Regions from separate parts of the Streptomyces sp. CA189 genome, predicted to be linked through region 1. Evidence: predicted binding sites of a transcription regulator. Region 1 holds the regulator's gene; the other holds the start of a gene.

Region 1 (3,629 bases):
GGCGAGGGAGATCTCGTACCAGGAGGCCTCGCTGGCGAGGTGCCCGCGGTAGGCCTCCACGACCGCCGGGTCCACGTGAGAGGTCTGCGGCAGGAAGAGGTTGACGCCGAAGGGGCGGCGGGTGAGCGCGCGCAGCCGCTTGATCTCCTGGTACATGCCGTCGGCGGTTTTGTAGCCGCCGGCGAGGAAGCCCAGTCCGCCCGCTTCGCACACGGCGGCCGCGAGCGGCGGGCAGGACGCGCCGCCCGCCATGGGCGCCTGCACGATCGGGTACGCGAAGAGACCGTTCGGTGCGGAGGACATGAGCTGCATCGTGCCATGTCCCGCTCATGGGACCGAATCACGGCATTCGCCTGGCATAGTCCCCTTCAGCGGGGTGCCTGAATACCGCCGCCGCCCTGCCGTCCGCCATGCCGCGAGCCCGGTCCGGGGCATCCCCGGACCGGGCTCGCAGGTGTTCTCGTACGCTGCCCGTACGCTGCTCCGCGCGCGGCTCAGCGCCCGTTGAAGGCGTCCTTCAGGCGGCTGAACAGGCCTTGCTGGCCCGGCGCGAACTGGCCGAGCGGCCGCTCCTCGCCGCGCAGCTTCGCCAGCTGGCGCAGCAGGTCCTCCTGCGCCGGGTCCAGCTTGCCGGGGGTGGTGACCTCGACGTGGACGATCAGGTCGCCGCGGCCGCCGCCGCGCAGGTGCGTGACGCCCCGGCCGTGCAGGGGGATCGCCTGGCCGGACTGGGTGCCGGGCCGGATGTCGATCTCCTCCAGGCCGTCCAGGGTCTCCAGCGGGCACTTGGTGCCCAGGGCCGCCGCGGTCATCGGGATGGTGACCGTGCAGTGCAGGTCGTCCCCGCGCCGCTGGAAGGTCGGGTGCGGCAGCTCGTGGATCTCCACGTACAGGTCGCCGGCGGGGCCGCCGCCGGGGCCGACCTCGCCTTCGCCCGCGAGCTGGATCCGGGTGCCGTTCTCGACGCCCGCCGGGATCTTGACGGTGAGGCTGCGGCGGGAGCGGACCCGGCCGTCGCCCGCGCACTCAGGGCACGGGGTCGGGACCACGGTGCCGAAGCCCTGGCACTGCGGGCAGGGCCGCGAGGTCATGACCTGGCCCAGGAAGGACCGGGTGACCTGCGAGACCTCACCGCGGCCGCGGCACATGTCACACGTCTGCGCGGAGGTGCCGGGGGCGGCGCCCTCGCCGGAGCAGGTGGTGCAGACGACGGCCGTGTCGACCTGGATGTCCTTGGTCGTGCCGAAGGCGGCCTCGTCCAGTTCCAGGTCGAGGCGGATCATGGCGTCCTGGCCGCGGCGGGTCCGCGAGCGCGGTCCGCGCTGCGAGGACTGGCCGAAGAAGGCGTCCATGATGTCGGAGAAGTTGCCGAAGCCGCCCGCTCCGAAGCCGCCGGCTCCGCCGCCGCCCGAGGAGGACAGCGGGTCGCCGCCGAGGTCGAAGACCTGCTTCTTCTGCGGGTCCGAGAGGACCTCGTAGGCGGCGTTGATCTCCTTGAAACGCTCTTGCGTCTTGGGATCGGGGTTCACATCCGGGTGCAGCTCGCGTGCGAGCCGCCGGAATGCCTTCTTGATCTCGTCCTGCGATGCGTCGCGGCGCACGCCGAGAACGGCGTAGTAGTCCGTGGCCACTTACGACTCCGCCAGGATCTGTCCGACGTAACGTGCCACTGCGCGTACCGCTCCCATCGTTCCGGGGTAGTCCATGCGGGTCGGTCCGACCACGCCGAGTTTGGCGACTGCTTCGCCGCCCGAACCGTAGCCGACCGAGACGACGGACGTGGAGTTCAGTCCCTCGTAGGCGTTCTCATGCCCGATCTTTACGGCCATTCCCGACTCACTGGCCTCGCCCAGCAGCTTGAGGAGCACGACCTGCTCCTCCAGCGCTTCGAGCACCGGCCTGATCGTCAGGGGAAAATCGTGTCCGAAGCGGGTGAGGTTGGCGGTGCCGCCGATCATCAGCCGCTCCTCCGCCTCCTCCACCAGCGTTTCGAGGAGGGTGTCGAGGACGGCTCGCACCGTCACCCGGTCCTCGTTCTCGAAGGATTCCGGAAGGTCCTGCACCAGCGGCGGCACGTCGGTGAACCGGCGGCCGACGACCCGGCTGTTGAGACGGGCCCGCAGGTCCGCGAGCGAGGCCTCCCCGAAGGGGGCCTGGCAGTCGACGATCCGCTGCTCGACCCGGCCGGTGTCCGTGATGAGGACGAGCATCAGGCGGGCCGGGGCCAGCGAGAGCAGCTCCACGTGCCGGACGGTGGACCGGGTCAGCGACGGGTACTGGACGACGGCGACCTGCCGGGTGAGCTGCGCGAGCAGCCGCACCGTACGGCCGACGACGTCGTCGAGGTCCACGGCCCCGTCGAGGAAGTTCTGGATGGCCCGGCGCTCGGGCGTCGACAGCGGTTTGACCCCCGCCAGCTTGTCGACGAAGAGGCGGTAGCCCTTGTCGGTGGGGATCCGGCCGGCGCTGGTGTGGGGCTGGGCGATGTAGCCCTCGTCCTCCAGCACGGCCATGTCGTTGCGCACGGTGGCGGGCGAGACGCCGAGCCGGTGCCGCTCGGTGAGCGCCTTGGAGCCGACCGGCTCCTCCGTCCCGACGTAGTCCTGGACGATGGCGCGCAGCACTTCGAGTCTGCGTTCGCTGAGCATCGCGCACACCTCCATCGTTTCCGTCGTCCGTTGCTCCGGCCGGCTCCTGCTGCGAAAACCGGCTCGGTCTGTTGGCACTCTGAGCGTTCGAGTGCCAGAGATCCCCCGGTCAGTGTACGGCGGGGTGGTACGCCCGCAGCAAGGGCGGCCCGCCAAGGTAGCGTCGCGGCATGGACGTGCGTTGGGAAGAGGCGGGCTGGGAACAGCTCACAGAACGGGCCGGCCGCAAGCGCCTGCCGGTGTGGGACTGCACCGTGGGCCTGGTGGTGGGCGAGGATTCCGCCCTTCTGATCGACCCGGGGTCCTGCCTGCGGGAAGGTGCGCTGGTGCGGGCCGAGGCGGAGCGGCTGGCGGGCCGGCGCGTGACCCATCTCGCATTCACACACGGACATTTCGACCACGTACTGGGCGGTGCGGCGTTCGCGGGGGCCGAGGTCTACGGTCCGGTCGGGCTGGACTCCCTGCTTTCCGTGAGCCGGGACGAGCTGCGGTCCGACGCGGTCCGGCACGGCCTGGCGGAGGCCGAGGCGGCCGAGGCGGCGGACCTGCTGGTGCTCCCCCGGCACCTGGTGTCGGGCGAGTGGACCCTCGACCTCGGCGGGGTGCAGGTGCTGTTGGCGAACGTGGGCCCGGGGCACACCCGGCACGATCTGGCCGTCTTCGTGCCCGGAGCCCGCGAGGTGGTCTTCTGCGGCGACCTGGTCGAGGAATCGGGCGAGCCGCAGGCGGGTCCGGACGCGGTGCCCCGGCAGTGGCCGGCCGCCCTGGACCGGCTCCTCGCCCTGGGCGGGGACGACGCTCTGTACGTGCCGGGTCACGGAGCGGTGGTCGACGCGGCCTTCGTGCGTGCCCAACGCGACACACTGGCGGCCCGTTTCGGCGTGTCGGACACCTGAGGCGGCCCGCTCTCCTACCCTCGGCCGGATGCGTGAGTACTCCCCCGACCTGACCCCGCAGTGGAAGCGCGCCAAGCCCGTCCCG
Region 2 (3,629 bases), on a different contig from region 1:
TCAACGTCAACCTGCGCCCGTACTACGGCGAGGGCTCCAAGACCCTGGCGTACGAGATCTGCGAGCAGCTCGGCTGGCAGCTGCCCGACCAGATCGTCATCCCGATCGCGTCCGGCTCGCAGCTCACGAAGATCGACAAGGGTCTCCAGGAGCTCGTCAAGCTCGGCCTCGTCGAGGACAAGCCATACAAGATCTTCGGTGCCCAGGCCGAGGGCTGCTCGCCCGTCTCGACCGCCTTCAAGGCCGGTCACGAGGTGGTCCGCCCGCAGAAGCCGAACACCATCGCCAAGTCGCTGGCCATCGGCAACCCGGCGGACGGCCCGTACGTCCTGGACATCGCACGCCGCACCGGCGGTTACGTCGAGGACGTCAACGACGAGCAGGTCGTCGAGGCCATCAAGATCCTCGCCCAGACCGAGGGCATCTTCGCCGAGACCGCGGGCGGCGTGACCGTCGGCGTGACGAAGAAGCTCATCGAGAACGGGCAGCTCGACCCCACGCTGACCACCGTGATCCTGAACACCGGTGACGGCCTCAAGACCCTGGAGGCGGTGGCCGCCGACAGCGGCCAGACCGCCACCATCCGCCCCAGCCTGGACGCGTTCCGCGCCGCCAACCTGGCCTGATCCTCTTCTCCCTGCACCCCGGAAAGGCAGTAGCGCCATGAGCGTCAACGTCCGCATCCCCACCATCCTGCGCACCTACACCGGCGGCCAGGCCGAGGTCTCCGCCGAGGGCGCGACCCTCGAAGAGGTCATCCAGTCCCTGGAGGCGAGCCACCCCGGCATCGCCGCGCGCGTCCTGGACGACCAGGGCAAGCTGCGCCGTTTCGTCAACGTCTACGTCAACGACGACGACGTGCGCTTCGAGGGCGGGCTGCAGACGTCCACTCCGGACGGCGCCGGCATCTCGATCATCCCCGCTGTCGCGGGCGGCTGCTGAGCAGCCAACGGCTCGTAGAAACTGAATTGCCCCCTCCGTTACTAAACGGAGGGGGCAATTCTGCTTGGTTGGGCGCGGTAGAGTTGGGGAAGTCCCCTCCGCTGTTCTTGCCCGCCGCATATGAGCGGGCCGCGACAGGGTTGACATTGAGTCAACATGCAAGTGCGCTATGGGTCCTTGGCGAAGTTTGTCCGGCCCGAGTTGCCCTGGAATATTCTGGGTTTTCACCCTATTTCAATCTTTCGCCGTGTCCAGAATTCTCGTCGGAATGACCTGTTGCAGACAGCAGCGGTGCGGATACATTCAGCCCCGGTCGAGGCGTTCCGGCGCAAGTTCTGACCCGGGACCGCGAAGTGCGGTCCTGCGCAAGGGCCAGTAATAGGGGAGTTAGGCATGGCTCAGGGCACCGTCAAGTGGTTCAACGCGGAGAAGGGCTACGGCTTCATCGCGGTCGACGGTGGTGCGGATGTGTTCGTCCACTACAGCGCCATCCAGATGGACGGGTACCGCACCCTTGAAGAGGGTCAGCGGGTCGAGTTCGAGATCTCGCAGGGCCAGAAGGGTCCGCAGGCGGACATGGTCAAGCTCGCCGCCGGCTAGTCCGACCGCGATCGACCACCGACACGTACGGGGCCGCGCACAGCGGCCGCGCACGACGGCACAACGGCATATGTACGAGGGGCCCACATCCTGGACACGGGATGCGGGCCCCTCGTGCGTGGCGGCCCCGGCGCCCTTGCGGCGTCCGGCTGTTCATCCCGGGTTACCCGAAGCCGCTTGCACTCGGGGGGGTCGAGTGCTAATCATTGGCGTTAGCACTCTCCTGGTGAGAGTGCTACCTATACGAGGACCGGGTCAGTGAGGCCCGCAGGGTCCGGCGGGAAGAAACCGCCGGGCACGCAGGCCGTCCGTCGCGGGCGCGGGCGCGGTCCGGGAGCAATCCACCGCTGTCCGGGAGGACCACTTCAGATGGCCAAGATCATTGCGTTCAACGAGGAGGCCCGGCGCGGTCTCGAGCGAGGCATGAACCAGCTCGCCGACGCCGTCAAGGTCACCCTTGGCCCCAAGGGTCGCAACGTCGTCCTTGAGAAGAAGTGGGGCGCCCCCACGATCACCAACGATGGTGTCTCCATCGCCAAGGAGATCGAGCTCGAGGACCCGTACGAGAAGATCGGCGCCGAGCTGGTCAAGGAAGTCGCCAAGAAGACGGACGACGTCGCCGGCGACGGTACGACCACCGCCACCGTTCTCGCCCAGGCGCTCGTCCGCGAGGGCCTGCGCAACGTGGCCGCCGGTGCGAACCCGATGGCCCTCAAGCGCGGTATCGAGAAGGCCGTCGAGGCCGTCTCCGCCGCCCTGCTGGCGCAGGCCAAGGATGTCGAGACCAAGGAGCAGATCGCTTCTACGGCCTCCATCTCCGCCGCCGACACCCAGATCGGCGAGCTCATCGCCGAGGCCATGGACAAGGTCGGCAAGGAAGGCGTCATCACGGTCGAGGAGTCGCAGACCTTCGGCCTGGAGCTCGAGCTCACCGAGGGCATGCGCTTCGACAAGGGCTACATCTCGGCGTACTTCGCCACCGACATGGAGCGCATGGAGTCGTCCCTCGACGACCCGTACATCCTGATCGTCAACTCCAAGATCGGCTCGGTCAAGGACCTGCTGCCGCTCCTGGAGAAGGTCATGCAGTCCGGCAAGCCGCTGCTGATCATCGCCGAGGACGTCGAGGGCGAGGCGCTCTCCACCCTCGTCGTCAACAAGATCCGCGGCACCTTCAAGTCCGTCGCCGTCAAGGCTCCGGGCTTCGGCGACCGCCGCAAGGCCATGCTCGGCGACATCGCCATCCTCACGGGCGGCACGGTCATCTCCGAGGAGGTCGGCCTCAAGCTCGAGAACGCCGGTCTCGACCTGCTCGGCCGCGCCCGCAAGGTCGTCATCACCAAGGACGAGACGACCATCGTCGACGGCTCCGGTGACAGCGACCAGGTCCAGGGCCGCGTCAACCAGATCCGCGCCGAGATCGAGAACTCCGACTCGGACTACGACCGCGAGAAGCTGCAGGAGCGCCTGGCGAAGCTCGCCGGCGGTGTCGCGGTCATCAAGGCCGGCGCCGCGACCGAGGTGGAGCTCAAGGAGCGCAAGCACCGCATCGAGGACGCCGTTCGCAACGCGAAGGCGGCCGTCGAAGAGGGCATCGTCGCCGGTGGCGGCGTGGCCCTGCTGCAGGCCTCCTCGGTCTTCGACAAGCTCGAGCTCACCGGCGACGAGGCGACCGGCGCCAACGCCGTCAAGCTCGCGCTGGAGGCCCCGCTCAAGCAGATCGCCGTCAACGGTGGTCTCGAGGGTGGCGTCGTCGTGGAGAAGGTCCGCAACCTGCAGATCGGTTGGGGCCTGAACGCCGCGACCGGCGAGTACGTCGACATGATCGCGTCGGGCATCATCGACCCGGCGAAGGTCACCCGCTCTGCCCTGCAGAACGCGGCGTCGATCGCGGCCCTCTTCCTCACCACCGAGGCCGTCATCGCCGACAAGCCCGAGAAGGCCGGCGCCGCTGGCGGCGGCGGCATGCCGGGCGGCGACATGGACTTCTGATCCGCCCCCGGGCTCCGGCCCGAAGGTAGATCGGCTGTTCGCATCACGTACCGAGGGCGGTACCCCCTCCTGACGGAGGGGGTACCGCCCTCGGG

Evidence for each region. Region 1 encodes HrcA, which represses chaperone genes, less so after heat shock. Its sites were predicted from a motif close to TTNGCACTCNGNNNNNCNGAGTGCNAA; they were not measured.
Region 2: a site for HrcA is predicted at 1,719-1,745, ahead of groL (chaperonin GroEL). Genes of this name have one in related genera too.

What each region holds. Positions count from the first base shown of each region.
Region 1 is NZ_JBWJVM010000026.1:3,004-6,632, forward strand. It holds gene AC061S_RS20405 (nitronate monooxygenase) at 1-303, opposite strand, end outside; gene dnaJ (molecular chaperone DnaJ) at 495-1,631, opposite strand; gene hrcA (heat-inducible transcriptional repressor HrcA) at 1,632-2,648, opposite strand; gene AC061S_RS20420 (MBL fold metallo-hydrolase) at 2,819-3,544, shown strand; gene AC061S_RS20425 (DUF3097 domain-containing protein) at 3,573-3,629, shown strand, end outside.
Region 2 is NZ_JBWJVM010000059.1:5,695-9,323, forward strand. It holds gene thrC (threonine synthase) at 1-626, shown strand, start outside; gene AC061S_RS31940 (ubiquitin-like small modifier protein 1) at 664-942, shown strand; gene AC061S_RS31945 (cold-shock protein) at 1,336-1,542, shown strand; gene groL (chaperonin GroEL) at 1,912-3,534, shown strand.